Regions from separate parts of the Streptomyces sp. NPDC056161 genome, predicted to be linked through region 1. Evidence: riboswitches for the same ligand, from Rfam matches in the RefSeq annotation. Region 1 holds a riboswitch; each other region holds the start of a gene.
What was found. Region 1 has a riboswitch for cobalamin ahead of ACFC09_RS06695 (CbtB-domain containing protein). Riboswitches for the same ligand answer to the same signal wherever they lie in the genome.
Positions count from the first base shown of each region.

Region 2: linked by a shared signal. The riboswitch ahead of ACFC09_RS11730 (prenyltransferase/squalene oxidase repeat-containing protein) and the one ahead of ACFC09_RS06695 (CbtB-domain containing protein) in region 1 are both predicted to bind cobalamin.
Region 3: linked by a shared signal. The riboswitch ahead of ACFC09_RS24150 (cobalamin biosynthesis protein) and the one ahead of ACFC09_RS06695 (CbtB-domain containing protein) in region 1 are both predicted to bind cobalamin.
Region 4: linked by a shared signal. The riboswitch ahead of metE (5-methyltetrahydropteroyltriglutamate--homocysteine S-methyltransferase) and the one ahead of ACFC09_RS06695 (CbtB-domain containing protein) in region 1 are both predicted to bind cobalamin.

Region 1 covers NZ_JBHJUV010000005.1:54,875-62,682, forward strand. Annotated here, with positions in the region: gene ACFC09_RS06675 (dihydrolipoyl dehydrogenase family protein) at 259-1,737, opposite strand; gene ACFC09_RS06680 (SDR family NAD(P)-dependent oxidoreductase) at 2,430-3,182, shown strand; gene ACFC09_RS06685 (LysR substrate-binding domain-containing protein) at 3,529-4,434, opposite strand; gene ACFC09_RS06690 (enoyl-CoA hydratase/isomerase family protein) at 4,858-5,934, shown strand; cobalamin riboswitch at 5,992-6,133, shown strand; gene ACFC09_RS06695 (CbtB-domain containing protein) at 6,170-6,391, shown strand; gene ACFC09_RS06700 (CbtA family protein) at 6,414-7,166, shown strand; gene ACFC09_RS06705 (hypothetical protein) at 7,300-7,808, opposite strand, start outside.
Region 2 covers NZ_JBHJUV010000010.1:65,105-72,912, reverse strand. Annotated here, with positions in the region: gene ACFC09_RS11740 (aldehyde dehydrogenase) at 1-655, opposite strand, end outside; gene ACFC09_RS11735 (MBL fold metallo-hydrolase) at 893-1,954, shown strand; cobalamin riboswitch at 2,194-2,325, shown strand; gene ACFC09_RS11730 (prenyltransferase/squalene oxidase repeat-containing protein) at 2,452-3,702, shown strand; gene ACFC09_RS11725 (SCO2322 family protein) at 3,699-4,355, shown strand; gene ACFC09_RS11720 (CbiQ family ECF transporter T component) at 4,796-5,866, shown strand; gene ACFC09_RS11715 (ABC transporter ATP-binding protein) at 5,904-7,808, shown strand, end outside.
Region 3 covers NZ_JBHJUV010000026.1:67,572-75,379, reverse strand. Annotated here, with positions in the region: gene ACFC09_RS24175 (hypothetical protein) at 1-1,197, opposite strand, end outside; gene ACFC09_RS24170 (alpha/beta hydrolase) at 1,485-2,612, opposite strand; gene ACFC09_RS24165 (class II aldolase/adducin family protein) at 3,249-3,935, opposite strand; gene ACFC09_RS24160 (anion permease) at 4,088-5,413, shown strand; gene ACFC09_RS24155 (hypothetical protein) at 5,445-5,666, shown strand; cobalamin riboswitch at 6,043-6,187, shown strand; gene ACFC09_RS24150 (cobalamin biosynthesis protein) at 6,285-7,226, shown strand; gene ACFC09_RS24145 (cobyric acid synthase) at 7,223-7,808, shown strand, end outside.
Region 4 covers NZ_JBHJUV010000012.1:96,474-104,281, forward strand. Annotated here, with positions in the region: gene ACFC09_RS13650 (histidinol-phosphatase) at 1-10, opposite strand, end outside; gene ACFC09_RS13655 (DUF1345 domain-containing protein) at 302-934, opposite strand; cobalamin riboswitch at 1,156-1,325, shown strand; gene metE (5-methyltetrahydropteroyltriglutamate--homocysteine S-methyltransferase) at 1,535-3,853, shown strand; gene ACFC09_RS13665 (hypothetical protein) at 3,894-4,172, opposite strand; gene ACFC09_RS13670 (MgtC/SapB family protein) at 4,169-5,014, opposite strand; gene ACFC09_RS13675 (FadR/GntR family transcriptional regulator) at 5,515-6,336, opposite strand; gene ACFC09_RS13680 (hypothetical protein) at 6,584-6,826, shown strand; gene ACFC09_RS13685 (ABC transporter substrate-binding protein) at 7,437-7,808, shown strand, end outside.

The sequences.
Region 1 (7,808 bases):
TACCAGGCACGCCGCACCGGCTCCGGCAGGACACACTCCCCGAGGAGTCGTGAGCCGACGGGGTCCGCCGCATGGTCAGTACGGCGGACGGAGCCACTGCTGTGTGCGGGCCCGCTCCATCGCGCCGTGGACGCGCTCCTACCCCGGCACGGGCCCGCCGGTACGGGCCCGGCCGGGACGCACCGTCGCTGCGGACCGCGTGCCCGGGTGACCGCCAGGCAGCCGGACCACCGGACCGGCCCCCTGAGGCCGGGGCCGTCACACGGAGGCGGTCGGCGACTGCTCCCGCTCGCGCTGGTAGGCGGCGAGGAGGAACAGCCAGATCTCGCTCACGGTGGGGAAACAGGCGATCGCGTGCCTCAGGCGTTTGAGCGGGACCTCGCCGGCCACCGCCACCGTCGCCGAATGCAGGAGTTCGCTGACCCCGGGTCCGACGAAGGTGACCCCGAGCAGGACCTCACGGTCGACGTCGACGACGAGCCGGGCATGTCCCTGGTAGCCGTCCGCGTAGAGATTGGCGCCCTGGGCGGCAGTGAAGTCCAGGTCGACCGTCTTGACGCGGTGGCCGGCCCGCTCCGCCTGCTCGGCGGTCAGGCCCACGGCGCCCGCCTCGGGATCGGTGAAGAAGACCTGGGGCACCGCGTGCTGGTCGGCCGTGGTGGCGTGATCGCCCCAGGGCGCGTCGTCGACGGGCCGGCCGGCCGCGCGGGCGCCGATGGCGTCGCCGGCCGTCCGGCCCTGGTACTTGCCCTGATGGGTCAGCAGGGCACGGTGGTTGACGTCGCCGAGTGCGTACAGCCAGCCGCCGTCGACGCCCCGGACCAGGCATGTGGTGTCCACGTCCAGCCAGGAACCGGGGGTGAGGCCGACCGTCTCCAGGCCGATGTCGTCGGTGCCGGGGGTGCGGCCCGTGGCGAACAGGATCTCGTCCGCCTCCAGTTCGGCGCCGTCGTCGAGAGTGAGGGTGACCGGTCCGGCGGGATCCGGCCGGCGCAGCGCGGTCACCCGCACGCCGGTCCGCACGTCCGCCCCCGCGCCGGTCAGCCCCTCCGCCACCAGTTCCCCGGCGAACGGTTCCATACGGGGCAGCAGGCGGCGCCGGACCAGCAGGGTGACCTGGGAACCCAGGCCCTGCCAGAGGGTGGCCATCTCGACGCCGACGCCACCGCCGCCGACGATGGCGAGCCGGGCGGGCACGGCGCTGGAGTCGGTGCCCTGCCGGTTGGTCCAGGGCCGGGCCTCCGCGATGCCGGGGATGTCGGGCAGCACCGGGCGGCTGCCGGTGGCGATGGCCACCGCGTGCCGGGCCGTCAGGGTCTGGCGCGCACCGTCGTCCCGGGTGACGGTGACCCGGCGGGGGCCGTCGAGGCGGCCCTGGCCGCGGAACAGGTCGGCGCCGATGGACTTGACCCACAGCGCCTGCCCGGAGTCGTCCCAGTCGGTGACGTAGCGATTACGCCGGGCGAACACGCCGTCGGTGTCCAGTCGGCCCGTGACGGCTTGCCGGGCACCGTCCACGCGGCGCACGTCGGCGACCGCGATGACCGGCCGCAACAGCGCCTTGCTGGGGACACAGGCCCAGTAGGAGCATTCACCGCCGACGAGTTCCCGCTCCACGACGGCTACCGACAGGCCGGCGGCGCGGGCGTGCTCGGCGACGTTCTGACCGACCGGGCCGGCGCCCAGCACGATCACGTCGTAAGTGGCGGTTTCCTGGGTTTCATGCGGTTCGCTCATGCTGTCCTCACCTCACGATCAGTGCTGGTCCTGACCTGTTCTCGGGCCGGCCGCGGGTGCCGGGCGCGCACGGTCCGGCGGGGGAGCGGCGGAGCGGCGGGGCGAGGGAGTGGCCGTGCGCGGTCGGTGCCGGCGAGAACGGCGGCGGAACGGGCGAGGATGCGGCGCCTGACTTCCATGACCCCGGTGCTCCCGGAGGCGCGCCACCCGCGGCGGGCCACAGGTGACCGGATGCGGCCGTTTTGTCGTGACCCTGGCCATCGTAGGACGGCGCCGGGGGATCCGCACAACTCGGCGAACACCTCCGCTGGCTGGACCCGGGGAAGCCATGACACGGTGGGGGGAGACCCACGCGTCGGCCATGTCGTGCAACCACGAGACCGACAGGTTCCTCCGCCCCGTGGTCATAGGTTTCGCGAAGGGCCGTCATAAGCGCCGCCTCGCGGTCCGCACGGGACCCGGCCCGCACGGCCGATCGGCGGCCCGGACCAGGACCGGTGCGCCGCGCGGCAGGCCCGCGCTTATGCAGGCCATCGGATCCGCCTATGGGCGGGGTGGAATCCCAGGAAGGGCCAGGCCCCTTGGACCTCCCGTCACCTCACGGACGAGGAGGCGGGACGACGGGCGCGGGGCAGACACCGGTCCGCCGGCCCCTCACTTTTCGATACGTTTCGATACGAAGGACGGCTGTCATGGGTTCTGTTGATCTGTCCGGGCGGGTCGCCCTGCTGACCGGAGCGACCAGTGGGATCGGCGCCGCGACCGCGGCGCTCCTCGCCGAGCGCGGTGCACATGTGCTGGTCGCGGGACGCGATGCGGCCCGCGGCGAGACGGTGGTCAACGCCATCCGGTCGAAGGGCGGCAAGGCGGACTTCCTCGCGGCCGAGTTGCGGGACGCGCAGTCGGTGCGACAGCTGGCGCGGGCGGCGATCGAGCTGGGTGGGGGCCGGGTGGACATCCTCGTCAACAACGCGGGTGTCTTCCCGTTCGGCCCGACGGCCTCGACGGCGCCGAGCGAAGTGGACACCGTCTACGACCTGAACGTGAAGGCGCCGTTCTACCTGGTGGGCGCGCTGGCCCCGGCGATGGCCGAGCGCGGTCACGGCGCGATCGTCAACGTCAGCACCATGGTCGCCGAGTACGGCGTGGCGGGGATGGCGCTCTACGGATCGAGCAAGGCGGCGCTGAACCTGCTCACCAAGTCGTGGGCGGCCGAGTTCGGCCCGCACGGGGTGCGGGTCAACGCGGTGGAGCCCGGCCCCACCCGCACGGAGGGCACGGCCGCCATGGGCGAGGACCTGGACGCGCTGGCCGCACAGGCCCCCGCCGGACGGCCCGCGTCGGCCGAGGAGATCGCCGAGGCCATCGGCTATCTGGCCAGTGACGCGGCCAGCTTCGTGCAGGGGGCGGTCCTGCCCGTCGACGGCGGCCGTACGGCTGTCTGACCCGCACCGAACGGGACGGCGGACGCCGGCGCGCATCGTCCCGCCCGGCGTCTGCCGTCCCTTGCCGCGGAACGGCAGACGTCTCCCGTCCTTTGCCGCGGGACGGCAGACGTCTCGCGTCCTTTGCCTCGGAACGGCAGGCGGTTTCGTCCGGTGTCGCGGGACGCACGACGTCCGCGTCCGGTGCTGCGGAGTGCCGGGCATCTCCGTGCTGTCCTGTCCTGTCCTGCCGCACGCCCGGCGGTTCCGCGTGGCCCCGCGAAGGCGTGCCTCGTGTTCTCGGCAGGCGCTTCCGGCGGGTGCCCGGTGTCCCGGGGAACGTAACTGAAAGTGCCCCGCGCCGCGCTCAACCGGTCGCCGGGCGGTCGAGCGCGGCGATGAACCGGCCGAGGTCGCGGCGGTGCGAGTCGGCCGGCCAGACCGCCCAGGTGCGCCGCACCAGCGGGCGCCCGACCAGGGGCGACCAGACGACATGGTCGGGCAGCGGCTGCCAGTCGGGCGGCGCCAGCGCGAAAGCCCGCCCGGACGCCACGGCGGCCAGCTTCACGTCCGCGATCAGTACCTGCCCCTGCGGAGGCTCGGGACCGAGATCGAGGCCGTGCCCGCGGAGGACCGCCGTCAGCTCGTCGTACCAGGCGGGACTGCCGGAGCGGGGGAAACCCACCCACTGCAACGCGTCGAGCGCGTCGAGCGCGTCGAGCGCGATGCCGTCGGGCCCGGCGAGTTCCGCCGCGCGCTCCGCGGCCAGCAGCACGCCCAACTCCTCCCGTACGACGAGCAGCGCGTCGAACTCAGGACCCGGCGGGCGCTCCCGCAGGAACCCCACGTCCAGCTCACCGGTCCGCAAGGACGCCAGTTGCTCCGCAGTGGACAGGTGCCTGGCCTGCACACGTGTGTCCGGATGTGCCGCCGCCAGCTCCGCCAACGCGGGATCGAGCAGGCCGGTGGGCAGCTCAAGCGGGATCCCGATCCGCAGCGCCCCACCGCCCGGACCGGTGTACCGGGTCATCACCCGCAACGCCTGGTCATGCCGGGCCAGCACCGCGCGCGCCTCCGCGAACAGCGCCGTGCCCGCCTCGGTGGCCCGTACCCCGGCGCTGCCCCGCACCAGCAACCGCACACCCAGCTGGCGCTCCAGACCGCCGACCGTCTGGGACAGGGCCGGCTGGCTCACGTGCAGCCGCCGTGCCGCCGCGGACAGCCCGCCCTCCTCCACCACCGCCACGAACGCCCGCAGCTCCCGCAACTCCATGTGCCCATGCCATCACGCCGCCGCGACCGTGTCACATCCCGAACCGGCAGGCCGGCGGACCGGCGCACCCGGTCGGCATCGCGAGCGGGCGGCCGTCCCGGCACGGAGCCGGGCAGCGCTCGCACGGGCCGCAGCCGCGGTGGCCGCGCCCGCCGCGGCCGTCGGCGGAGCACTCTCCGTGAGCGGACACCTCCGGACGGTGACGCTTTGCATTGCGCCGAGGGGGAGAGCGACGATCGAAGCCATGGCGAGGGAGCCGTGCGCATCCGGCGTCGCCCCGCCGCCACTGCGATCGGTGATCGAGTTCCGGCCGGCCCGCTTCCCGCGGAGACCTCGTCATGACCTGTGTGTCCACCACAACGCAGAAGGAACCCACGAGATCATGTGTGTCATCGAGGCCCGCGGAGCGACGGAGACGTCCGGATGACCGGCACCGAGGAACCCGTTCTGCTGCACACCGCGGGGCAGGCAGCCCACATCACTCTCAACCGGCCCCAGGCCCTCAACGCGCTGAACCACGCGATGGTGCGGCGCATCGACGAGGCGCTCACCGTGTGGGAGCGCGACCCGGCCGTCCGGATCGTCGTCATCGCCGGTGCGGGGGAGCGCGGCCTGTGCGCGGGCAGCGACATCCGCGCCGTCCACGGCGACGCCCGCGACGGGGACGGCGCCTCCTCGGCGGCCTTCTGGCGCGACGAATACCGCCTCAACGCCCGCATCGCCCGCTACCCCAAGCCGTACGTCGCCGTCATGGACGGCATCGTCATGGGCGGCGGTGTCGGCATCTCCGCGCACGGCAGCGTCCGGATCGTCACCGAGCGGTCCCGGATCGCCATGCCCGAGACCGGCATCGGTTTCGTCCCCGACATCGGCGGCACCCATCTGCTCGCCCGCGCACCGGGCGAACTGGGCGCCCACCTGGCGCTGACGGGCTCTCGGATCAGCGCTGCCGACGCCCTGGTGTGCGGGCTCGCCGACCACTACGTACCCTCCGCCGCCCTGCCGCGCCTCCTCGCCGACCTCACCCGTGCGCCCGTACGGGCCGTCCTCGCCCGCCACGCACAGCCGCCGCCGCCGAGCGAGCTGGCCGGACAGCGGGAGTGGATCGACACGTGCTACGCCGCGGGCACTGTCGAGGAGATCCTCCACCGGCTGCTCACCCACCACGACCCGGCCGCGCGGGACGTGGCGGACACCCTGCTCGGCAGGTCGCCCACCGCACTCAAGGTGACCCTGGCCGCGCTGCGCCGCGCCCGGCGGCTCGGGGCGCTGGAACGGGTCCTCGACCAGGAGTACCGCGTCTCCTGCGCGGCCCTGAGCACCCCGGACCTGGTGGAGGGCATCCGGGCCCAGATCATCGACAAGGACCGCACCCCGCGCTGGTTCCCCGGCACCCTCGCCGAGGTCACCGACGCCGACGTGGAGCGCTTCTTCGCCCCGCTCGGCGACCGTGAACTGGGGCTCGCCGGACCCGGCGGAGGCCCCGAAGCGGCCCGGTGAACCGGGCCCTTCGCCGCGAGGCCGAGATCGTCTCGGGCGGATGCGGTCTTGGCCCGGCCCGCGCCGCGCGGTACGGTCTGTGCGATATCGACGACGGTACGACGGAAGCCGGTGGGAATCCGGCACGGTCGCGCCACTGTATGTGAGGGCCCCCGGGCCGCTCGTGAGTCAGACCCGTGACTGTCGTCCAGTGCACCACCGAGATGGGACGCGAGCTCCCAGAGGAGGTCCTGCCATGGCGCAGACCGTCGCCCGGCCGACAGCCACCACTCCGGTCGTCCCCGCCAAGGTACCGCTCAAGGCGATAGCGCCCTGGGCGGTCTTCTTCGGCCTGTTGATGCTGATCCTGCTGTACTTCGTCGGCGCCGAGCAGGGCGCCACCTCCGTGTTCAGCGGCACGGACGTCCACGAATGGGTCCACGACGCCCGCCACCTGCTCGGCTTCCCCTGCCACTGACGCGAGGGGACACCGCACGCCCATGAACTCCGAAACCGTACGGAACCTTCTCGTGCGGGGCATGCTCGCCGGCCTCGCGGCCGGTGTACTCGCCCTGATCGTGGCCTACTTCCTCGGTGAGCCGAGCGTCGACAAGGCGATCGGCTTCGAGGACGCCCACGCCCACGAGCACGAAACGGAGGTCGTCTCCCGTTCCCTCCAGTCCACCGCGGGGCTCGCCACCGGCGTCCTCGTCTACGGCATCGCCTTCGGCGGCATCGCGGCGCTCGCCTTCTGCGTCGCCCTCGGCCGCGTCGGGCGCTTCGGCCCCCGGGCGACCGCGCTGCTGCTGGCGGGCTGCGCGCTGCTCGCCGTGTACGTCGTGCCGTTCCTGAAGTACCCGGCCAACCCGCCGTCCGTCGGCGCTCCCGACACCATCGGCAAGCGGACCGCCCTGTATTTCCTGATGATGCTGCTCGGCGTGCTCCTCGCGATCGGCGCCGCGATCCTCGGCAAGCGGCTCACCCCGCGGCTGGGCACGTGGTACGCCACCGTCACGGCGGTCGCCGCGTTCGCCCTCGTGATCGGACTGGCGTATGCGTTCCTGCCGTCCGTGAACGAGGTGCCGGCGGGCTTCCCGGCCACGCTGTTGTGGCGGTTCCGGCTGTCCGCCCTGGCCGTCCAGGCCGTCCTGTGGGGCGGATTCGGTCTGGCCTTCGGGGAACTCGCCGAGCGGCTGCTGCATCCGAAGCCCGCGACGGCCGCGGCCGGCAAGGCGGTTCCGGCCGCGCGTTGATTCCGCGAACCGGGCACGTGACCGACGACGCTCCCGTGCCCGTTGGGGAAGTCCGGCTTTCCGAACCCAACGGGACCGGAGACCCGTCGGTCTCCGGTCCCGCCACGCACTTCCGGCCTCAGCCGCCCCTCGCCTATACCGGCCAGTGGTAGCCCAGAGAGGAGTTCACGGCGACCGCGTAGGTGAGATACATGAGCCAGCAGCCGGTCAGGGTGTGGAAGAGTCCGTAGATGCGCTCGGCCGGCTTGACGCCGATCACGGTGAAGAAGTGCCAGAAATAGACGGCGAAAAGGCCCAGGAACAGCAGGCCCACCGGCCAGTCACCGACTCTGAAGAAGATGGTGGCACCCATCGCGGACACCACCAAGTAGGCGATGCACATACCGGCGTTGGTACGAGGCTCATTTCCGCGATAACGGTTGATGCCGAGCGCGAACCAGTGGACGCCGTACACGGAGAAGGCCAGCGCGGCCATGTACAGCGGCGGTGACTTGGTGAAGACCTCGAACCAGGTCAGCCCGATGAACAGGATGAGCCCCGCGACGAACTGGCACAGACCGGGCATCATCACGCCCCAGACACCGAGGGCCCGATCCGTCGATTCGCTCTTTTCGGGATATCCGAACAACTCGTGCGGTCCGT
Region 2 (7,808 bases), on a different contig from region 1:
CCAGGTACTCGCTGACCTCGCGGTCGGCGGGCAGGATCGACAGCACGCCGTCGGGCAGCCCGGCCTCGCGGGCGATCTCGCCGAGGAGGTAGGCGTCCAGCGGCGACTCGGGGGACGGCTTGAGGATCACCGTGCAGCCGGCGAGCAGGGCGGGCGCGAGCTTGGCGGCGGCGACGAACTGCGGCACGTTCCAGGGGACCACGGCGGCGACCACCCCGACCGGCTCGCGCCGCACCATGATCTTCCCCAGCGCCCCGTCGCGCGTCTCCTCGTACGTGTGGCCGCGGGCGACGGTGATCGCCGAGTCCCAGACCATCATCGCGCCGAGCGCCTGCGCGAGGACGCTCCACGAGTACGGCGACCCGTTCTCGGAGGAGATCACCCGGGCGATCTCCTCGTGCCGGACGGCGATGCCGTCCTTGATGCGGGTGACGACCGCGATCCGCTCGTCGAGGCTCGTCCGCGGCCAGGGGCCCTGGTCGAACGCGGTCCGGGCGACGGCGACGGCCCGGTCCACATCGGCCGGCGAGGCGTGCGGGACGCGGCCGATGACCTCTTCGGTGTGCGGGGAGATCACCTCGATGACGTCCCCGCCCAGGGGATCGGTCAACTCCCCGCCGATGAACAGCTGTCCGTGTTCCACGAGCTCGGTCATGGCCGACTGCCTCCTGCGGCACGATTTCTGACGCTGTATCAGAAACGGATACCAGGTCTCCTCGAACTAGTCCACGGCAGGACACCACCGGCCCGGCCGGAACCCCGCCCGCACCACCGGCTCGACCGGCCCCCGTCCACACCGCGCCCGGCGCGCGGCCACCGGCTTCCGGAATCGGCGGGCGCCCGGGGCAACCGATGAAACCGGTTCTAGTTATAGTGGGCCGGGGAGGCCATGATGGCGGAGACGTTCGATCACGGTGGCGGTGTGCGGTCCGTGGCGGTGCCCATACCGGACAACCCGCTCGGCCGCACACTGGTGTACGTCGTGGACACCGACCGGGGCCCGGTACTGGTCGACACCGGCTGGGACGACCCGGCGTCGTGGGACACGCTGGCGTCCGGCCTGTCGGCCTGCGGCACCTCGGTGGCGGAGATCCACGGGGTCGTCATCACCCACCACCACCCCGACCACCACGGGCTGTCCGGCCAGGTGCGCGAGGCGTCCGGCGCGTGGGTGGCGATGCACGCGGCCGACACCGCGGTGGTACGGCGCAACCGCAAGGCCCGCCCCGAGCGCTGGCTCGACTACATGCGCGCCAAACTCACCGCGACCGGCGCCCCGGAGGAACACCTGGCCGCCCTGCGCACACCGGGCGCCCTGCAACGGCGGCCGCCCGCCCTCCCGGACCGCGAGATCGTCCCCGGCGACCTCCTGGACCTGCCCGGCCGCCGACTGCGCGCCGTCTGGACGCCGGGGCACACACCCGGTCACGTCTGTCTGCACCTGGAGGAGGCGCACCCCGCCGGGCTGCCGGGACACGGCCGGCTGTTCTCCGGCGACCACCTGCTCCCGAAGATCACGCCGCACATCGGCCTGTACGAGGACCCCTCCGCCCAAGGGGGCGGGGCCGGGCCGCACGGAGCCGAGAACCTGGCGGAGGCCATCGATCCGCTCGGCGACTACCTCGACTCCCTGGAACGCGTCGGCCGGCTGGCCCCCGCCGAGGTGCTACCGGCCCATCAGTACGCCTTCACCGACGGGCCCGCCCGGGTACGGGAACTGCTCGCGCACCACGAGGAGCGGCTGGCCGGCCTGCTGACCCAACTCGTCGAACCGCTCACGCCCTGGCAGTTGGCCGAGCGGATGGAGTGGAACCGGCCCTGGCCCCAGATCCCGCACCCCTCCCGGAACATCGCCGCCGCGGAGGCAGAGGCCCATCTGCGCCGCCTGGTGAAGCAGGGCCGAGCCGAACCGGTGCCGGGCACCGACCCGCTGAGGTACGTCCGGACGGCGTGAGCGGACGGTACGACCGGACGGCGTGACCGGGCCATGTGACGGGAGCGCCTTCCCCGGACCGCGTGCCGGGACCGCTACCCCGGACCGCTACCCCGGACCGCGTGACCTGACCGCATTCCCCGACCGCTTCCGGACGACGCGACCGAGCCGCTTCCCCGGACCGTGTTCCCGCACCCCGCACCCCCCTTCGCCCCATCGCCCGGCCCTCTGTCGCGGCCACCCCTCGGGGGTCCGGAGGTGGGCCGGTAGAGTGACTGGGTCGTCATCACACCCGTACGGGGGGAAGCCGGTGCAATTCCGGCGCTGACCCGCAACCGTGAACCGGCCGTCGAGGCCCGGTGAGCCGGACTGCCCCGGACGGAACGTGACCGGCTCAGGTGCGTCGGCATCCGCCCGCGCACGGCACCGTCGAGGTTTACGGGGCCGAGCCGCCCGGGGTGTCCCGTGCTGCCCGGCTTCCTCGCGAACCGACCCGCGAAGAGAGGCACCCGCCGAGCATGAACGTCCGCCGCAGCGCAGCGGTCCTGGCCGCCGTCGGCGTGCTCGCCGCCGCGTCACCCGCCCTGGCCGCGAGCCCTTCGCCGTCCCCGTCGACGGTGCTCCCGTCCGGCCTGTACGGCGCCACCGACCCGAAGTTCGACGGCGTCTGGCGCCAGTCGCTGGCGCTGCTCGCCCAGCGCACCGTGTCCGTGACGCCCGCCGCCAAGGCCGTGGACTGGCTGGCCGGACAGCAGTGCGCGGACGGGGCGTTCGCCGCGTTCCGCGCCGATCCGGGGCGGGCCTGTGACGCCAAGGTGCCGGTCGACACCAACAGCACGGCCGCCGCCGTCCAGGCCCTCACCGCGACCGGCGGCCACGACAGCGCCGTCGGCAAGGCCGTGACCTGGCTGAAGTCGGTGCAGAACAAGGACGGCGGCTGGGGGTACACGCCGGGCGGCGCGAGCGACGCGAACTCCACGGGCGTCGTCGTCGGCGCGCTCGTGGCGGCCGGCGAACGGCCCGCGGCAGTGGTCAAGGACGGCCGCTCGCCGTACGACGCGCTGCTGGGACTGGCCCTGCCCTGCTCCGGCGACGACGGAGGCGCCTTCGCCTACCAGCCGGACAAAAAGGGCGCGTTGACGGCCAACGCGGACGCCACCGCGGCGGCCGTGGTGGGCGTGCTGGGCGCGGGCCTCGCCGCGAAGGCGGCCGGAGCGGGCGACGCTTCGAGCGGGGCGCCCGGCACGGGCTGCGCCGCCACCGGAAAGCCCACCCCCGAGCAGGCCGCGGCCGACGGCGCTGCCTACCTCGCCCGTGCGGTCGCCAAGGACGGCCACCTCACCTCCGCCCTCGCGGGCGCCCCCGAACAGCCCGACTACGGCAACACCGCCGACGCGGTGGTCGCGCTCGCCGCGCAGGGCGGGGCGGACCGGGCCGCGAAGCCGCTGGCGTGGCTGGAGAAGAACGCGGCGGCCTGGGCGAAGCAGAACGGACCGGCCGCGTACGCTCAGCTGATCTTCGCGGCGCACGCGACCGGCACCGACCCGCGCGACTTCGGCGGTACGGACCTGGTGCGGGCGCTGGGCGCGACCGGCCCGGCACCGCAGGCGGCCGGGCAGGCGCAATCGGGCGACGGCCCGGAGGCGGCGGACCGGAAGGACGACGGCGGCTCGGGCACCGGCGTCTGGTGGATCATCGGCACCGGCCTGGTCGCGGGCGTCGGCATCGGCTTCCTGCTCAGCGGCCGCAGGAAGCGGCAGCACCTGTGACCGGGCCGCGCCGCGGTGTGCTCCTGCTGCTGGCCGCGCTCCTGTTCTGGGGCGGCGCGGGCCAGGCGCAGGCCGTCGGCTACCGCTACTGGTCCTTCTGGGACCGCGCGGGCGACCGGTGGACGTACGCCACCGAGGGTCCGTCGCTGGCCCGCCCCGCCGACGGCGCCGTCCAGGGCTTCCGGTTCGCGGTGAGCGAGGACTCCGCCGACGCGACGTATCCGCGCGGCACGGCCCGCTTCGCCGAGATCTGCGCGCACACGCCCGCTCGGGCGGGCCACAAGCGGGTGGCACTGGTCATCGACTTCGGTACGGCGGCGGACGCGCCCGGCGCCGAGACACCGCCGAAGGCGCGGACCGCCTGCGCGGTACTGGCACCCGACGCGACGACGGCCGAGGGCCTGGCGGCGGTCGCCGGACCGCTGCGCTACGACTCCAACGCCCTGCTGTGCGCCATCGCCGGCTACCCGGAGAAGGGCTGCGGCGAGCAGGTGGCGGCCACGGACGACAAGCCGACGAGCGCCGCGAAGCGGCCGACGGCGGGCGAGGACGGCGGCAACGGGCCGTCGCTCGGCCCGTGGGCGGGCGGGGCGGCGGTCGTCCTGCTGGGCGCGGCGGCACTCTGGCAGGCCCGACGGCGCCGGGATGCGTAGGCACCGCCATGCGTGAGGGCCACGACCACGAGCCGTCGCCGCCCGCAGCCCCAGCCGGTCCGAACGATCCGAACGGTCCGAACGGGATGAACGGGACGAACGCCGCCGACGGGACGGGCTCCGGGAACGGGACGGGCTCCGGGAACGGGACGGACGGCACCGGCGGCACGGACGCGCCCGACGCCACCGGTCGCGGGCCCGCACCCCGCGCGGCCGACACCAGTGGCCCGCCCGCCGACGACCACCCGGACGGTGCCGACGGCCCGGACGACACCGGAAACGACACCCCCCGCCGGCCCGCACCCCGCGCCGACCACGCGAGCACCCACAGACACCGCAACACACGCGGCACCCCGCACGGCGACGGCAACGGGCGCCCCTCGGCCGCCGAGGGGCCGGCCCGCGGCGGCCGGGTGGCCGCGGCCCGCGCGGGCGGCACGGTGCGGCGGCCCCGTACGGTCGTGCACCCCGGGGCCTGGTGGGGCTGGGCGATCGGGCTCGGGGTCGGGGCCAGCCGGACCGGCAATCCGCTGCTGCTCGGGCTGCTCGTCGCGGCGGCGGGCTATGTGGTGGCCACCCATCGCAGCACCGCCCCCTGGGCCCGCTCCTACACGGCGTTCGCCAAGCTCGCGCTCGCCGTGCTGGTCGTCCGCCTGGTCTTCGCGGTGGTCCTCGGCTCCCCGATCCCCGGCACGCACGTCCTCCTCACCCTCCCCGAAGTCCCGCTCCCGCACTGGGCGCAGGGCATCCGGCTGGGCGGCCGGGTCACCGCCGAGTCGCTGGTCTACGCGTTCTACGACGGCCTGAAACTGGCCACGCTGCTGATCTGCGTGGGCGCGGCCAACGCCCTCGCCAACCCGGCCCGGCTGCTCAAGTCCCTGCCGGGCGCCCTGTACGAGATCGGCGTGGCCGTGGTCGTCGCGCTGACCTTCGCGCCGAACCTGATCAGCGACGTACAGCGGCTGCGGGCCGCCCGCCGGCTGCGGGGCCGCCCGGACCGCGGTGTACGGGGGCTGCTCCAGGTGGGTCTGCCGGTCCTGGAGGGCGCCCTGGAGCGTTCCGTCGCGCTGGCCGCCGCGATGGACGCGCGTGGTTACGGCCGTACCGCCGACGTGCCCGTCGCCGTCCGCCGTACCACCGCCGGGCTGACCCTGGGCGGTCTGCTCGGCGTGTGCGCGGGAACGTACGGGCTGCTGACCGCCGCGGGCGGCGGCTACGGGCTGCCGGTGCTGCTCGCCGGGGTCGTCGCCGCCCTCGCGGGGCTGCGGCTGGGCGGCCGACGCTCGCCGCGCACCCGGTACCGGCCCGACCCGTGGAACGCCCGTGCCTGGCTGGTCACCGGGTCCGGTGCCGCCGTCGCCGCGCTGCTCGCCCTCGCCGCGGCCCGCGACCCGGCCGCCCTCGATCCGGGGGTCGTCCCGCTCACCGCGCCCGCGCTGCCCCTGTGGCCGGCGGCGGCCGTACTCCTCGCCCTGCTGCCCGCCCTGGTGGTCCCCAAGGAGCCGTCGTGATCCCCGCAGGAGCCGCCGTGATCCCCAAGGAGCCCTCGTGATCCGCTTCGAGGACGTCAGCGTGACGTACGCCGGTGCCGTCGAACCGGCCGTCCGAGGCGTGGACTTCGAGGTGCCGGAGGGTGAGCTGGTGCTGCTCGTCGGCCCGTCCGGCGTCGGCAAGTCGACGGTGCTGGGCGCGGTGGGCGGCCTCGTCCCGCACTTCACCGGCGGCACCCTGCGCGGCCGGGTCACGGTCGCGGGCCGGGACACCCGTACCCACAAGCCGCGCGAACTCGCCGACGTCGTCGGCACGGTGGGCCAGGATCCGCTCGCGCACTTCGTGACGGACACGGTGGAGGACGAACTCGCCTACGGGATGGAGTCGTTGGGGCTCGCCCCGGCCGTGATGCGGCGGCGGGTGGAGGAGACCCTGGACCTGCTCGGGCTGGCCGATCTGCGGGAGAGGCCCATCGCCACCCTCTCCGGTGGCCAGCGCCAGCGGGTCGCGATCGGCTCGGTGCTCACCCCGCACCCCCGGATACTGGTCCTCGACGAGCCGACGTCGGCGCTGGACCCGGCCGCCGCGGAGGAGGTCCTCGCGGTGCTCCAGCGGCTGGTCCACGATCTGGGCACAACGGTCCTGCTGGCCGAGCACCGGCTGGAGCGGGTGATCCAGTACGCCGACCAGGTGCTGCTGCTGCCCGCGCCGGGCGCCGCGCCCGTGCTCGGCGCCCCGGCCGAGGTGATGGCCGTCTCGCCGGTGTACCCGCCGGTGGTGGACCTGGGCCGGCTGGCCGACTGGAGCCCGCTCCCCCTGACGGTGCGGGACGCCCGCCGCAGGGCGGCTCCCCTGCGCACCCGCCTAGCCGGTCACGCCCCTTCCCATTCCCACCCGTCCCCGGCCCCGGACCCCGGTCCGGACCCGGGCCGGGACTCGCCCCCAGGCCCGACACCGACGCCTGCCCCTGACGCCCAGGTCCCTGCCCCTGACGCCCAGGTCCCTGCCCTTGCCGCCCCCGTACCTGCCCCTGACGCCGACGCCACCCCGGCGGGTCCGCCCGCTCCCGGGTCCGGCGCGCGTACCGGCGGGCGTACGCGGACGCCGGGTCGGGTGCGGCGCTCGGTCGGCAGGGCCTTTTTGCGCCGTCGCCCGGCCGCGGCGCCCTCCTGGTCGGCCGGACGGTTCCCCGCACCCCTTCAGAACGCCGACGGCACCGCCCCGGTACCCGTCGCCGAGGTACGGGCGCTGGCGGTGCGGCGCGGGCGGATCGACGCGTTGCGGCAGGTCGACCTCGACGTCCGGCCCGGGGAGATCGTCGCCCTGATGGGCCGCAACGGCGCCGGGAAGTCCACGCTGCTCGGCTCGCTGGTCGGACTGGTCGCGCCGACCGCGGGCAGCGTCCGGGTCGGCGGTGCCGTCCCGCACCGCACCCCGCCCCGGGAGCTGGTCCGCCGGGTCGGCCTGGTCCCGCAGGAACCACGCGACCTGCTGTACGCGGACACGGTCGGCGCCGAGTGCGCGGCCGCCGACCAGGACGCGGGCGCCGCACCCGGAACCTGCCGTGCGCTGGTGTCCGAACTGCTGCCGGGCATCACCGACGACACCCATCCGCGCGACCTCTCCGAGGGCCAGCGGCTGGCGCTCGCGCTGGCCGTGGTGCTGGCCGCCCGCCCGCCGCTGCTCCTGCTGGACGAGCCGACCCGCGGCCTCGACTACGCGGCCAAGGCCCGCCTGGTCGTGCTGGTGCGCGGACTCGCCGCCGAGGGGCACGCCGTCGTCCTGGCCACGCACGACGTGGAGCTGGCCGCCGAGCTGGCGCACCGGGTGGTACTGCTCGCCGACGGGGAGGTGATCGCCGACGGCCCGACCGCCGGCATCGTGGTCTCCTCGCCGTCCTTCGCCCCGCAGGTCACCAAGATCCTCGCGCCGCAGGAATGGCTCACGGTCGCCCAGATACGG
Region 3 (7,808 bases), on a different contig from region 1:
GCGCGGATGCCCCACCGCGCGCACCTCGTCCAGCAGTTGCGGGACGGTGGGCTGCACCGCGGACTCCAGGTGGCGTACGAGCATCGGCGCCTCGCCGTGGTCGGCGACGGCGGCGGCGGTGTCGACCCACAGCCAGGTGGCCTCCTCCCGGGTGAGGACCTCGTGGGCGTCCTCCGGGTCGGTGCCGTCGTGCTCGGCGAGCCACAGCAGGGCGTAGGGCCGCAGCGCCGACTCCTCGACGACGCCGCGCACGTCGGGCTCGGCGGGGGCGCCGACCACTCGCAGCGCCTCGAAGGCGAGGCCGCGCAGCAGGGCGTCGTCGCCGCGGGCGGCCACGATCAGCTCGGTGACGGCACTGCCGACGGGGCGGGCGGCGAGCCAGGCCCGGTACTCGGCGCGGGCGGCGTTGGGGCGGAGCTGGGCGCAGCCGCGGAGCATGTCCTCGGCCGCCTGCTCGATGTTCCCGGCCGGGCTCTGCGCGGCCACGCAGATCTGCTCCAGCTTGACCCACACCGCCCAGCTGCCGAGCGGGGTGAGAGTCGCCTGGCCGTCGCCGTAGGTGAGGGCGCCGACGGAGGCCAGGGCGTTCAGGGCCCAGTCGAGGAGCGGGGCGAGGACGGTGTCCTCGGCGGGCGCGGGCGCCACGGCGGTGGGCGCGTCGGCCGTCGGGAGCACGGCACCGGAGGTGGCGAGAGCCACCGGATCGGCCGCGTACGGGACTTCGCAGCGTTCGGTGCGCAGCTCGGTGACCCGCTGCTGGAGCAGGTCGAGAAGCTGCTCGACCGGGACCGGGCCGGCGGACAGCTGGAGGAAGGAGAGCACCTGGGGCATGGCCGAGACCACGTCCGCGACGGTCGCGTGCCGGTGCTCGGCCGGTTCCGGACGGGTCAGCGACCAGGCGTCGAAGAGGGCGACCCAGCCGCGCAGCACGGCGCTGTCGTCGCGGTCCCAGGCGCGCAGCCGCCAGCCGGGACGGGCGCTGGCGCCGTGCACCTCGACGAGGCCGGCGAGGCGGGCGGTGTCCCAGTCGGCGCGGACCTGGTCCGCCGTCAGGTGCAGATCGTCAGCCGCGCGTGCGGCGGTCGCGTCGGGGAGGGTGGCCATGCCGTCCTCGGCCGCGTCGGCGCGGCCGGGGCCGAGGGCGGCGTCGGCCCAGTGGGCGACGCGGGCCGCGCCCGCCAGGCGGAAGCGTGCCATTCTGGCCAGCTCCGAGGGGGCGGGGGTGCCCTCCGGCGGCCGGGGTGCGGGGCGGCTCGGGCGCCGCTGGTTCACAGCTCTGGGGGCGGCGGCCAGGGGTCGCGGTCGGACGAGTCGAAGCCTGGAGTCGCGCGGGATACGGGACGTCACGGGTGCAGTCTTCCGGTTGACGGTCCGAAAACCCAAACGGAATGTCACGGCGGGCGATGACAGTGGCCAACGCACGGGTACCGGCGGGGGCGGGTGGGCCAGGATCAAGCCAGTGGTACAGCCTGAAACGGAACGAATCACATGAGGGGGGTCAGGAACCGGCGCAGTTGCTCCTCGTACTCCTGCGGGTCGGCGTTCCACATGGCCGCGTGCGGGGCGTCCGGCACGGTGTGCAGGGCGACCCGGTCCGGGCGGCGGGCGGCCAGCCACCGGGAGTACGTCCACGGGGCCACGGTGTCGCCCGGACCGTGGATGAGCAGAGTCGGCACGTCGAGCCGGGCGGGGTCGGCCGTGCCGGCGAGGCCGTCGGGGTGCAGCCCGGTGCGGCCCTGTGCGGCGCGCACGGCGAGCGGCAGCACGGCGCCCGGAGTGTGCCGGGCCGTTGCCAGGGCGCGCACCGTGGCCCGCCAGTCGAGTACCGGCGAATCCAGGACCAGCCCGGCGACCCGGTCCCGCAGGGCGGAACGGGCGGCGACGCGCAGGGCCATGGTGGCGCCGGTGGACCAGCCGAGCAGGACGACGCGGCGGGCGCCGTACCGGACGGCGTAGCGGAGCGCCGCGTCCAGGTCGCGCCACTCGCTCTCGCCGAAGTGGTTCAGGCCGTCGGGCCGGCGGGGCGCGCCGAGGTCGCCGCGGTAGGCGAGGGCCAGCACCGGCAGGCGTCTGCGGTGCAGGAAGCCCACGACGTTCAGGGCCTGTTCGCGGGTGGTGCCCAGACCGTGCACGGCGATGGTCCAGGTGTCCCGGTGGCCGGGTACGAACCAGGCGGGCAGCGGGCCGAGTTCGCCGGGCACGTCGACGTCCGTGTGGGCGAGGTCGAGGGCGGAGGCCGGGTTGCCGACGAACACGTTCGGAGTGAGCCAGACCCTGTCGCCGGGCCGTACGGTGCCGTGCGTGACGCCTTCGAGACGGCGTACGACGGTGTCGGCGGTGTGGCGGGCGGAGGTCAGGACGGGTCCGACGACGGCGTGCGAGCCGTCGCCGGAGAGGCCGTAGCTGCCGGGGCGCAGGGAGGCCAGGTCGCGGGTGAGGGTGATCCGGCCCTCGGCGACGTCGTGCACGGTGAGCCGGGGTTCGGTGGGCAGCGGCCGGCCGGAGGGCGCCTTGAGCGCGGCGTCGCTGGCCATCCGCCCGGCGGCCACGCCGGCCGCACCCGCGGCCAGGGCGGCGGTGACGGCGGCGGCCGTCGCTGTGACAGTGCGCACGGTTCCAGTGTCCCGGCGGACCATGCGCTCGGCCAGCGGGAGCGGACGGGGCGGGGCCGGATGGGGTGGGGTGCGGGTGCGGTGTGGTGCGGTGCGGTGTGGTGCGGGGTGGGCTCGGGAAGCCGGGTGGGAGCGGACCGGGCGGGGCCCAGGGCCGGGGGCAGGAGGAATCGCGGGCAGGCGGAGTCGAGGGCAGGCGGAGTCGGGTGGGGCGAGGCCCGGGGGCAGTGGGAGCGGATACGGCGTGGCTCGGGGGCAAGCGGAGTCGGGTGGGGCGAGGCCCGGGGGCAGTGGGAGCAGATACGGCGTGGCTCGGGGGCAAGCGGAGTCGGGTGGGGCGAGGCCCGGGGGCAGTGGGAGCAGATACGGCGTGGCTCGGGGGCAGGCGGAGTCGGGTGGGGCGAGGCCCGGGGGCAGTGGGAGCGGATACGGCGTGGCTCGGGGGCAGGCAGAACCGAGGCCCGGTGGGGGCCTGCGGGGAGAGGCAGGCGGGCCCGCGCGTGGGCCGGCAGGGAGAGGTCCGGGGCGGGCGGAAGCGAAGGGGGCGTGGAAGGGGACGAGGGATGGGCCGACAGGGTGAGGTGGTGGCCGGGGGCGGCCCGGACGGTGCGGCGGGCGGGGCAGCCGGCCGGCCGGTCAGGGGCGCTGGCCGTAGCCGCGCAGGCGGTCCGCCGCCTGGGCCAGTTGGGCCGGGGTGAGGAGGGTGGGGGTATGGCCGGGCACCGAGGACGCGGTCAGCCACAGGCGGCACATCCACTCCAGTTGGGCGGTGCGGTCGTACGCCTGGTCGAGGGTGGTGCCGTGGGTGATCGCGCCGTGGTTGCGCAGGAGGCAGCCCGAGCGGCCGTCGAGGGCGCGGAGCATGTTCCCGGCCAGTTCTTCGGTGCCGTAGGTGGCGTACGGGGCGACCCGGACCGGGCCGCCCAGCGCGGCCGACATGTAGTGGATCGCGGGCAGTTCGCCGACGAGCGTCGAGACGGCCGTGGCGTACAGGGCGTGGGTGTGGACGACGGCCCGCGCGTCGGTGGCGCGGTAGACGGCGAGGTGCATGGGGAGTTCGCTGGTGGGCGCCAGCGTGCCGAGCACCTGTCGGCCGTCCAGGTCCACGCCGGTCACGTCGTCCGGGGTGAGCCGGTCGTACGGCACGCCCGACGGAGTGACGAGTACGAGGTCGCCGACGCGTACCGAGACGTTCCCGGAGGTGCCGACGACCAGTCCGTCGGACACGGTGCGGCGGGCCGCGGCGACCAGCGCCGTCCAGGCGCGGGCCGCCTCGGCGCCCGCGCCTCCATGTGGTCCGTGCTCCCGACACCGTTCAGCCATGTCGCGATCCTGCCGGGTGCGCAGGATCCCTTCAACGGATCGCCGCAACCCCCCTCCCATGCGACACTCCCAGTACCACCTCAGTTCACCTTTCGTTCATCCAGGTTTCCTACCTTCAACCAGCCAATGACTTCGAACGAATGCCTGGGTAAATGGAAGGCTTCTCGCTGATCCTCGCGATCGTGGTGATCACCGCGCTCGCGTTCGATTTCACGAACGGTTTCCACGACACCGCCAACGCGATGGCCACGACCATCTCGACCGGCGCACTCAAACCCAGAGTGGCGGTGGCCATGTCCGCCACCCTCAACCTGGTCGGCGCCTTCCTCTCCGTCGAGGTCGCCAACACGATCTCCAAGGGTCTCGTCGACGAGAGCGGCATCCGCCCCGAGGTCATCTTCGCCGCCCTGGTGGGCGCGATCCTCTGGAACCTGCTGACCTGGCTGGTGGGTCTGCCCTCAAGCTCCTCGCACGCGCTGATGGGCGGTCTGATCGGCGCCGCCGTCGCGTCCGCCGGCACGGGCGCCGTCCACGGCGACGTGCTCGTCACCAAGGTCCTCGTCCCGGCACTCGCCGCGCCCCTCGTCGCCGGGGTGGCGGCGCTGCTAGCCACCCGGCTGTCGTACTCGCTCGACGGCGCCGCGGAGGGCAAGGCCGCCGAGAAGGGCTACCGGGCCGGCCAGATCGCCTCCGCGGGTCTGGTCTCCCTGGCCCACGGCACCAACGACGCCCAGAAGACCATGGGCGTCATCACCCTGGCGCTGATCGCCGGCGGTGCGATCGCCCCCGGCTCGAACCCGCCCACCTGGGTCGTCCTCTCCGCGGGTCTCGCCATCGCGCTCGGCACCTACCTCGGCGGCTGGCGCATCATCCGCACGATGGGCAAGGGACTGACCGACCTCCGGCCGCGGCAGGGCTTCGCCGCCCAGACCAGCGCGGCGACCGCCATCCTGGCCTCCTCGCACCTCGGCTTCTCGCTCTCCACCACGCATGTCGTCTCCGGTTCCGTGATGGGCGCGGGGCTGGGCCGCAAGGGCGGGGTGGTGCGCTGGTCGACGGCCGGCCGGATGTGCGTCGCCTGGGCGCTGACGCTGCCGGCCGCCGCGCTCGTCGGTGCGCTCGCGGAAGTCGTCACGGAACTGGGTGACTGGGGCACCGCGGGTGTGGCCGTCTGCCTGGTCGGCTCCGCCGTGGGGATCTGGCGGGTCTCGCGGCGTGAGGTCGTGGACCACAGCAACGTCAATGAGGTGAACGGCACCCGGGAGTCGGCCGTTCCGGTTGGGCCGGCCGTTCCGGTTGGGCCCGCCGCTGTGGTCGAGTCGGTCGGTGTGGTGTCCGCCACCATCGGCGCCGGTTCCGCGGGTTCCGGCGGTTCCGCCGGTTCGCCCTCGGGGGCGGGCGGGCCGGCCGCTGCGGTCGCCTCGGCCGCGCCCGTCGCCGCCGATCCGGCCGGGCCGCCGCCGAGTGCCGCCGTCTGAGACGCGAGGAAGAAGCATCACCATGGACACCATGCACATCGACTGGGCGGCTCTCGGTTCCGTCTTCGGCGTCAGCCTCGGGGTCACCGTGGCGCTCGTGGGGCTGTTCACCCTCGGGGTGGCCGGATTGTCGCGCCGTGAACGGGCCGTTGCGCGGGGAGGTTCCGCGGGGGTGGCGTTGGCTGGGGCGTACGCCTGCTTTGTGGCGTGCGCCGCGGCTGTGGGGTATGGGATCTTTTTGATCGCGGGGTGAGTGGTTCGGGGCGTGGGGGTTTTGCGCAGTTCCCCGCGCCCCTACCGGGGTTCGCGTCGTTGCTCGGCCGCGCGTGCGTGGTCGTTTTTGCGCAGTTCCCCGCGCCCCTACCGGGGATCGCGTCGTTGCTCAGCCGCGCGTGCGTGGTCGTTTTTGCGCAGTTCCCCGCGCCCCTACCGGGGATCGCGTCGTTGCTCGGCCGCGCGTGCGTCGTCGGTTTTGCGCAGTTCCCCGCGCCCCTATCGGGGATCGCGTCATCAGTCCGCCGCGCGTGCGTCGTGGGTTTTGCGTGGTTCCCCGCGTGCCCATCCGGGGGAGTCGTCTCGGTATGAGGCTGGGCACACTCTTCCCTTGCAGGTCAGCGGCTGGTTGACGGTTCTTCGGGGGGCGTGGTGGACTTCCGGAGCCATGTACGGCGGCAGGAGAGGAAGCCGGTGCGAATCCGGCGCGGTCCCGCCACTGTCACCGGGGAAGGACTTCCCCGGGAGCCAGGAACTCTCGCCGCCGGTCTCGTCGAACCAGGGCGTGGACACCCTGAGTGAGGACATATCGCCATGCTCGGCTGCGGATTGAGATACAGCACCAGGTCGCTTCCCGACCCGACGGCCGGCTGAACCGGTGCGTGCCGATCGCGTCTTCGCGTACGGCGCCGCTCTCGGCCTCCTCGGCGATCTGCTCGTGGGCGATCCGCGCCACGGACATCCGGTCGCCGGGTTCGGGCGTGCCGCCGGCGCGGCGGAGCGGGTGCTGTGGCGGGACCACCGGGGGTGGGGAGCCCTGTACACCGCCGTGTGCGTCGGCGGTGCCGCGGGCCTCGGAGCGCTGGCCCGGCGGGCCGTGCGTGCCTCCCCCGCCGGTTCCGTGGCGCTGACCGGGGCCGTCACCTGGGCGGTGGTGGGCGGGACTTCGCTCGCCCGGGAGGCCCAGGCCGTCCGGCGGGCCCTCGACGCGGGGGACGTCACCGCGGCGCGGGCCCGGCTGCCGCATCTGTGCGGACGGGATCCGCAGGCCCTCGACGCCCAGGGGATCGCGCGGGCCGTCGTGGAGTCGGTGGCCGAGAACACGTCCGACGCGGTCGTCGGGGCGCTGGTGTGGGGGGCATTGGGCGGGGTGCCCGGGTTCGTCGCCTTCCGTGCGGTGAACACCCTCGACGCGATGGTCGGGCACCGGTCGCCGCGGCACCGGCGGTTCGGGTGGGCCGCCGCGCGGCTCGACGACGTCGCCGGCTGGCCGGGGGCACGGCTCACCGCGGTGCTCGCCGCCGTCTCGGGCCCGGACGCACGGGGTGCGGTGCGGGCCTGGCGGGCCGACGCCCACCGGCATCCGAGCCCCAACGCCGGCCCCGTGGAGGCTTCCTTCGCCGGGGCGCTGGACGTGCGGCTGGGCGGGACGCTGTCGTACGGGGGACGGGTCGAGCACCGGCCCGTGCTCAACGGCGGCGGGCGGGAGGTCGCCGCCGCGGACATCGACCGTGCGGTACGGCTGTCCCGCCGGGTCGGGCTGCTCGCGCTCGGCGTCACGACCGCAGCGCGGCTGGCCGTGCGGGGGCGCACGTCATGAGCGGTGGTGGGCTGCTCGTCGCCGGTACCACCTCCGACGCGGGCAAGAGCGTGGTCACGGCGGGGATCTGCCGGTGGCTGGTGCGGCAGGGCGTCGCGGTCGCGCCGTTCAAGGCGCAGAACATGTCCCTGAACTCGTTCGTCACCCGCGAGGGCGCCGAGATCGGGCGGGCCCAGGCGATGCAGGCCCAGGCGTGCCGGATCGAACCGACCGCGCTGATGAACCCGGTCCTGCTCAAACCGGGCGGGGAGCAGAGCAGTCAGGTCGTGCTCATGGGCAGGCCGGTGGGCGAGATGAGCGCGCGCGGGTACCACGGCGGACGCCAGGAGCGGCTGCTGGGAACCGTGCTCGACTGCCTCGCCACGCTGCGGGACACGTACGACGTGGTGATCTGCGAGGGCGCGGGCAGCCCGGCGGAGATCAACCTGCGGCGGACCGACATCGTGAACATGGGCCTCGCCCGCAAGGCGCGGCTGCCCGTGCTGGTGGTCGGCGACATCGACCGCGGGGGTGTCTTCGCGTCGTTCTTCGGGACCGTGGCGCTGCTGTCCCGCGCGGACCAGGAGCTGGTCGCCGGATTCC
Region 4 (7,808 bases), on a different contig from region 1:
CGTGGCCCATTTCAACTCCCGCTGACAACAGGGACGTACACGCTTGGGACGTGTGGAGTCTGCAAAGCCCTGGTAAACGGCGGGAATCAAGGCAATGGTGTGGCAAAGAAGGCCGGATGTGCAGCGGGCGTCGGCGCCCGCCCGGAGCTGCGCCGACGCCTCTCGCACCGGCGGGTCCGGCCGATCCCGCACTACGGGCCGCACCGCCGGCCGACCGACCGGCCGCCCTCACATCGTTTTCGGCCATCGGCATCACCGGGCGGGCCGTGCAGGACCGTCCGGTACGGCACGGGAACGCCAGTCAGCCCGAGACGATCCCGACGACCAGGTTGATCACGGTGGCCAGGATGCTGGTGCCGAAGACGTACGACAGCAGGCAGTGCCGCAGCGCCACCGCACGGATCGTCGAGCTCGACACACTGGTGTCGGAGACCTGGTAGGTCATGCCGAGGTTGTAGCTGAAGTACAGGAAGTCCCGGTACGCCGGCGGCTCGTCCGAGTTGAAGTCGATGCCGCCGGACGCCGTGCAGTAGAGGTAGGCGTAGCGCGTCGCGTACATCAGGTGCAGGGCCGCCCAGGCCATGAAGACCCCGCCGAGCGCGGCGACCGCGGCGGCATGGCCGTCGGCCGACTTGCCGAACGCCAGCAGCAGCACGATGCCGAGCAGCCCGCACAGGGCGGCCACGACCACGACGAGTTCCTCCAGGACCGGGCGGAAGTCCTCGCGGCGGATGTTGCGGTGGGTCTCCTCGGCGTCCAGGGGCCACAGCACGATCCAGCCCACCACCACGAAGAACGTCTCCGTCGCCGCGATGCCGGCGAGAAGCCCGAGCGGCAGGTCGGTCGGCAGCCCGACGGCCACGCCGACGACCGCGCCGCCGGCCGTCGATCCGAACAGCCGGGAGACCGCCGAGAGCGGCAACCGTGCACCCATGGGCCGCAACAGTAGCGGCCGGGGCGCCGCCCCGAGGGCAGCCGGGGCCGTGCGGCGGAAGGCACACCCGGGTACGGACGGATGCCGTCCGGCGCTCGTCGGGCAGCGGCGCGGGCAGGTCCGCCATCCGAATGCCGGACGCGACCGGACGCGACGGCGGCCCGCCCCGTAGGCTGGCCCGTGCAGCTGGTTCGCCCCCGTCAGCCGGACGGGGCGCGTCGTAAGAGGGAACCCGGTGGAAATCCGGGACTGCCCCGCAGCGGTGAGCGGGAACGACCGCCGTCATACGCACTGGGCCCGATGTACCGGGCCTGGGAAGCGACGGCCAGTAGGAGTCTCGTACGGCTCTGTGCTTCGTACGGACGAGACGTGCCCGCGAGTCCGAAGACCTGCCCGTTGCCCGCGCGCGAACCACTCGTGCGCGGACATCCCGGTGACCCCGAGGGCGGGTCGGGGACGCCTCCGGACACCGTCCGGGGAGTGAGGCCAGGCGGACGAACACACGCTGCCACGCGTGATCGTGCCGTCCCCTCCGGCACCCCTTCGCGCTCTCGTCCCGTCGCCGGGACCTCAGGGAATCGTCTCGCGAAGGAGATCTCCGTGACCACCGAGCCCACAGCCGGGGGCGCACGCGCCACCGTGTACGGCTACCCGCGTCAGGGACAGCACCGGGAACTGAAGAAGGCCGTCGAGGGCTACTGGGCGGGCCGCGTCGGCGCCGACGCGCTGCGCGCCACCGCCGCCGGACTGCGCCGGGCCACCTGGCGGCAGCTCGCCGAGGCCGGCATCCACGAAGTGCCCACCGGTGACTTCTCGTACTACGACCACGTCCTGGACACCACGGTCATGGTCGGCGCGGTCCCGGACCGCCACCGGGCCGCCGTCGCGGCGGACGCGTTGGACGGCTACTTCGCCATGGCCCGTGGCACCCAGGACCTGGCGCCGCTGGAGATGACCAAATGGTTTGACACCAACTACCATTACCTCGTACCGGAGTTGGGCCCGGACACGGTGTTCGCGGCGGACTCGGCCAAGCAGGTCGCGGAGCTGACGGAGGCCCTCGCCCTGGGCCTCGCGGCCCGGCCGGTGCTGGTCGGCCCCGTCACCTACCTGCTGCTGGCCAAGCCCGCGCCGGGTGTCGCGGCGGACTTCGATCCGCTGACCCTCCTCGACCGGCTGCTGCCGGTGTACGCGGAGGTCCTGGCCGACCTGCGGGCGGCCGGCGCCGAGTGGGTGCAGCTCGACGAGCCCGCCCTCGTCCAGGACCGCACGCCGGCCGAACTCGGCGCCGTCGCACGTGCCTACCGTGCCCTCGGTGGTCGCACCGACCGGCCGAAACTGCTGGTCGCCTCCTACTTCGACCGGCTCGGCGAGGCCCTGCCCGTGCTGGCCGACGCGCCGGTCGACGGGCTCGCGCTGGACTTCACCGGGCGCGGGGCCGCTCAGCTCGACGCGCTGGCCGCCGTCGGCGGACTGCCCGGCAGGCGCCTGGTCGCCGGCGTCGTCGACGGCCGCAACATCTGGGTCAACGACCTGGCGGCGTCCCTCGCCACGCTCGGCACGCTGCTCGGTCTGGCCGGCCGGGTCGATGTGGCGCCCTCCTGCTCCCTGCTGCACGTCCCGCTCGACGCGTCGGTCGAGCGGGACATCGAACCGCAGCTCCTGCGCTGGCTGTCCTTCGCCCGTCAGAAGACCGCGGAGGTGGTGACGCTGGCCCGCGGCCTCGCCCACGGCACGGCGGCCATCACCGCCGAACTGGCCGCCAACCGCGCCGACCTCGCCTCCCGGGCGGCCTCGCCCCTCACCCGCGACCCGGCCGTGCGCGCCCGCACGGCGGCGGTCACCGGGGCCGACGCCCGCCGTGACCAGCCGTATCCGGTGCGGGCGGCGGCCCAGCGCGCCCGCCTCGGCCTGCCGTTGCTGCCGACCACCACCATCGGCTCCTTCCCGCAGACCGCCGACCTGCGCACCGCCCGCGCCGACCTGCGGACCGGCCGGATCGACGACGCCGGCTACGAGGAGCGGATCAAGGCCGAGATCCGGGAGGTGATCGCCTTCCAGGAGAAGACCGGCCTGGACGTCCTCGTCCACGGCGAGGCCGAACGCGACGACATGGTCCAGTACTTCGCCGAACGGCTCACCGGATATCTCGCCACCCGGCACGGGTGGGTCCAGTCCTACGGCACCCGCTACGTCCGCCCGCCGATCCTGGCCGGTGACATCTCCCGCCCGGACCCCATGACCGTGCGTTGGACCGCCTACGCGCAGTCCCTGACCGACCGTCCCGTCAAGGGCATGCTCACCGGCCCGGTCACCATGCTCGCCTGGTCCTTCGTCCGGGACGACCAACCGCTCGCCGACACCGGCCGGCAGGTCGCCCTCGCCCTGCGCGACGAGGTCGGCGACCTGGAGACGGCCGGTACCCCGGTGATCCAGGTCGACGAGCCCGCCCTGCGCGAGACCCTGCCGCTGCGGGCCGCCGACCGGGCCGCCTATCTGGACTGGGCGACCGAGGCGTTCCGGCTCACCACCGGCGGGGTGGGCCCGGACACCCAGGTGCACACCCACATGTGCTACGCGGAGTTCGGTGACATCGTGCAGGCCATCGACGACCTCGACGCCGATGTGATCAGTCTGGAGGCGGCCCGCTCGCGCATGCAGGTCGCGCGTGAGCTGGCCGCCCACGACTACCCGCGCGAGGCCGGACCCGGCGTGTACGACATCCACTCCCCGCGCGTCCCGAGCGCCGAGGAGACCGCCGAACTCCTGCGCGACGGCCTGCGGGCCATCCCCGCCGAGCGGCTGTGGGTCAATCCCGACTGCGGTCTGAAGACCCGTGGCTGGCCGGAGACCCGCGCCTCGTTGGAGAACCTGGTCGCCGCCGCCCGCGCCGTCCGGGGTGAGCCGGCCACGTCCTGACCGGCGGTGCCCGGTCCGGGCCGGGGCGGGGCGTCGTGCCTCACCCCGGTCCGTCGGCCGCTTCGCCGGGCGGGTTCCCGGCCGAGATCCACTCGTGGACGAGGCTCGGGGACAGGCCGCCGTCGGCGGCTATGACGCGCTCGGGCACGCCGCTCAGCCAGGCGAGGAGCACGGCCCTGCGCAGTTCGGCCGCGCGGGTGGCGAGGCCGGCCCGGTAGGCGCCCGCGGAGCCGACGACGAGCTTCGGGGCGTCCTCCGCCAGGCGCCGGGCAGCCTTGCGGACGGTGCGTCGTGCGCTCAGTGTGTCGAGGTCGTTCATGCCGCTCTCGCCTCCCGTCGTTCCCGTTCCGTGCCGAGAGAACTCCGTTCCGTGTCGAGGGGATCGTGGTCCGTGTCGAGGGGGCCACGGCGTGTGTCCAGGGGGCCGTGGTCCGTGTCGAGGGGGCTGTGGTCCGTGTCGAGGGGGCTGTGGTCCAGGTGCCAGTGCAGGTCCCGTACGCCGGGCTCCAGGGAGAGCCGGGCGATGAGCCGCTCCAGGCTGCGCGCGGGGTCGCCGGTGACGCAGACACCGGCGCGCAGCGCGGTGGTGTCCTCGCCGTCGCGCAGCACCCGCAGCCCGGTGGGGGCCAGCCCGTCCCCGGTGAGGGCCTGGGTGAGCAGCGCGCGGACGTGGGTCTCGTCGGCGCGGTCGCAGACCAGGTGGACGCTTGCGCGCACACCCTCGGTGTCGGGGTCGCGCTGCGGCAGCCGGTCGATCAGCCGGCCGGCCGGACGCAGCATCAGGTGGACGCCGAGGACGACGGCCGTACCGATCGCGCACAGCGCCAGCCGACCGGACGCGGCCAGCACGCCGACGGCGGCCGAACACCACAGCGTGGCGGCCGTGTTGAGGCCGCGGACGCCGCCGCCCTGGCGCAGGATGACTCCGGCGCCGAGGAAGCCGATGCCGGACACGACGTAGGACGCGACCCGGGTGGGGCTGCCGGTGTCGCCGACGGCCACGCTGTAGAGGACGAACAGCGTGGCCCCGGCGGCCACGAGCGCGTTGGTGCGCAGTCCTGCCATGCGGGCGCGCCACTGGCGCTCGACGCCGATCAGGGCGCCGCAGCTGACGCCCACCGCGAGCCGCAGCAGGAATTCGAAAGTGGTCAGGTTCGCCATGGGAACCTCCCCTCCCCCGTCGCGACGGGGCAGGTCGAGGGCATGGCAGCCGCCGGTGCGGGGCGGGGGGCTACCGGATGCCCGAGGAGCGGGGGGACATGGGAATGCGGGGCCCGGTATGGCCGGGACTGCTACTACCGCTGCTGCGATCCATGTCGCTCACCTCCTCCTCGGTCGGCGGCGCCCGGTCCTCCCGGGCGTCCGGCACTCCTCTATATTTGCACAGCGACGCAAATTCTGCCCGTCCTTGCCGCAGATCGCGCCGGGTGCCCCACCCGGGTCGCCGCATCGCGGGCCGGGGCGCGGTGATGGGGGGAGGCGACGGCGGCGGCCGGGAACTGCGGCACACGGTCCGGCCCGGTCAGGTCAGGTCAGGTCAGGTCAGGTCAGGTCAGGTCAGGTCGCCAGGATGGCGTGGAGGTGGATCGCGCCACCGGTCGTCGCTTTCAGGGGCGTGTGGCGTGGGGTGAGTCCGTGACGGGCGGGCAGGCCGGCCGCGGTCATTCCTCGCGGGGCCTGCTGATCCGCCCGCCGAGTCCGACGTTCGCCCGCAGCCAGGCGGCGAGCGCCTCGGTGAGTCCGTCCGAGCGCTCGGCCTCGTCACCCTTGCGCATCACCATGACCCGCTCGACGGCCTGCCGGTGGTAGTCGCGCACCACGGCGGCGGCCCGCGCCGGATCCCGGGTGGCGACGGCCTCCACGATCTCCAACCGGGCGGGCTGCAAGCGCCCCGCGACCCGGCCCCAGTCACCGCCCTCGCCGCCGGACATCTTGACCGCGAGCCCGATCTGCACCTCGGAGATGAACCGGCACAGTGCGGCGAGCAGCGGGTTGTGCGAGATGTCGGCGAGGGTGGCGAAGAACCGCTGCAACGCCGCGGCGGACTCCTCCACGCTCTCCGCCTCGGTGATCCGCCCGGCCGCCTCGCGCAGCCCGGCGATCTCCTCGTCCGAGGCCCGCTCGGCGGCGAGTTCGGCGGCGAACGCGTTGAGCACGCCGAGCAGGCCCAGCACCTCCCGTGCGCTGACCTTCTCGACCTGGACGACGGAGGCGATGGACAGGGCGAGCAGGGTGTCGCCCTGCGCGGTGACCGTGGCCCGGCTGCCGTTACGACTGCTGACCAGACCCATCGCGGTCAGCACCCGGATCGACTCGCGGATCGTGGGACCGCTGACGTCGTACTGGGCGGCCAGTTCACGTTCGGCCGGCAGCCGCGAACCGTCCGGCAGGGCACCGCTGAGGATCTGCTCTCGCAGGTCCTCGACGATCTGGTCGGCCACCCTGCCGCGGAACACCTTCGCAGGTGTACGAGGCGTGGACATGTCACTCCCCCTGGATCCCCCGAGCCGGGAGGTGAAACGGCTCGGGACCATGACGACCTCCTCACCCTAACCTACTTAGTAGGTACCCACAAGGCACCGGGCCTCCATGTTTTCACACGCATTTGACCGATCCTGAAAAGCTCGTCACCCACCTTGACACGAACCTACCAAGAAGCTTTCTTGATGGAGCCGAGAAGGTTTCTTGGTCGAGCGATGGCACAGGCCGCGCGACAGACGGAGGCGAGCGATGAGGATCGCGCCGTACGACGAGAACGCGTTCACGACGGACCATGCGCGGGGGACGGCGCCCTGCGGTCACCTGCTGGTGGACGAGGGGGCCGGGCCGGTCGGGAACCACCGCGGCACCCACGGCCCCGACGAGGGCCTGGGCGTGCGGGCCGACCGCGACCGCGGCACCGACGACAAGGGATCCCGGGCCGAGCCCCGTGCACACAGATTCGAGACCCCCGAGAACCCCCAAAACCTCTAAAACCCCTAAAACCCCAGGAACCCCAGAAAATCGCAAGAACCCCAGGAACCCAGGAACCCAGGAACCCAGGAACCCCAGGAACCCCAAGAACCCCAAGATCGCCGAGAACGCGGGCAACGGCTGACCCCCAACCGGCCGACGCCCCGGAAAAACCGCCGCCACGACGACCGCCCGCCCCACCCCGAACCGGCCGACCGCCGGACAGACAGACAAGAAGGCTCGGGCCGTCCGACCTCCCCCGTCCCCTTCCCCTCCTTCCCCTCCTCTCCCCCTCCTTCCCCTCCTCTTCCCCTCCTCCGCACGACGCTCGCGCATGCCCGCACTCCCCGGATACGCCCCCACGCAGGCCGCTGCCGCGACAGTCCGCGGTCACGGCCCCCCACACCCGCAAGGCCCGCGCACCCGCACCCGGATACACCTCGCAAGCCGACAGATCGCAGGAGCCGCAGCCGGCAGCAGTGAGCCGCAGTCGGACGTCCGCCACCGCGGACACCGCACCGGGGCCGGCCCGCGAACCGCGCCGGCGCCCGCGGCTCGACCGCGCCCCGCCGGGACCTGACGGCAGCCGTCGGCGGCTGGACCTGCAACGCCACGAGACAAGGGATCTGACATGTACAGAAGCAACGGCGCTTCACCGACAGCTCCGACCGGCATCCGCGCCAGGCGGGCCGGCGGGATGGCCACGGCGATCGCGCTGACCGCGGCCGCCGGCTGCTCCGCGAGCGCCGCCCCGGGCAAGGGCGAGGCCATCACCATCTCCGTCTCCATCGCGGCGCCCGCCAACGCCCCGGTCTTCCTCGCCGACGAACTGGGCTACTTCAAGGACGAGGGACTCGACGTCAAGCTGCAGACCATCGCCAACGCCAGCCTCCAGATCGCCACCGGCAAGGTGCAGTTCGGCGCCGTCAACACCTCCACGGTGATGCAGGCCGCGGCGCAGGACATCAAGCTCCAGGAGATCTGTGTGACGCAGGTGGACCCC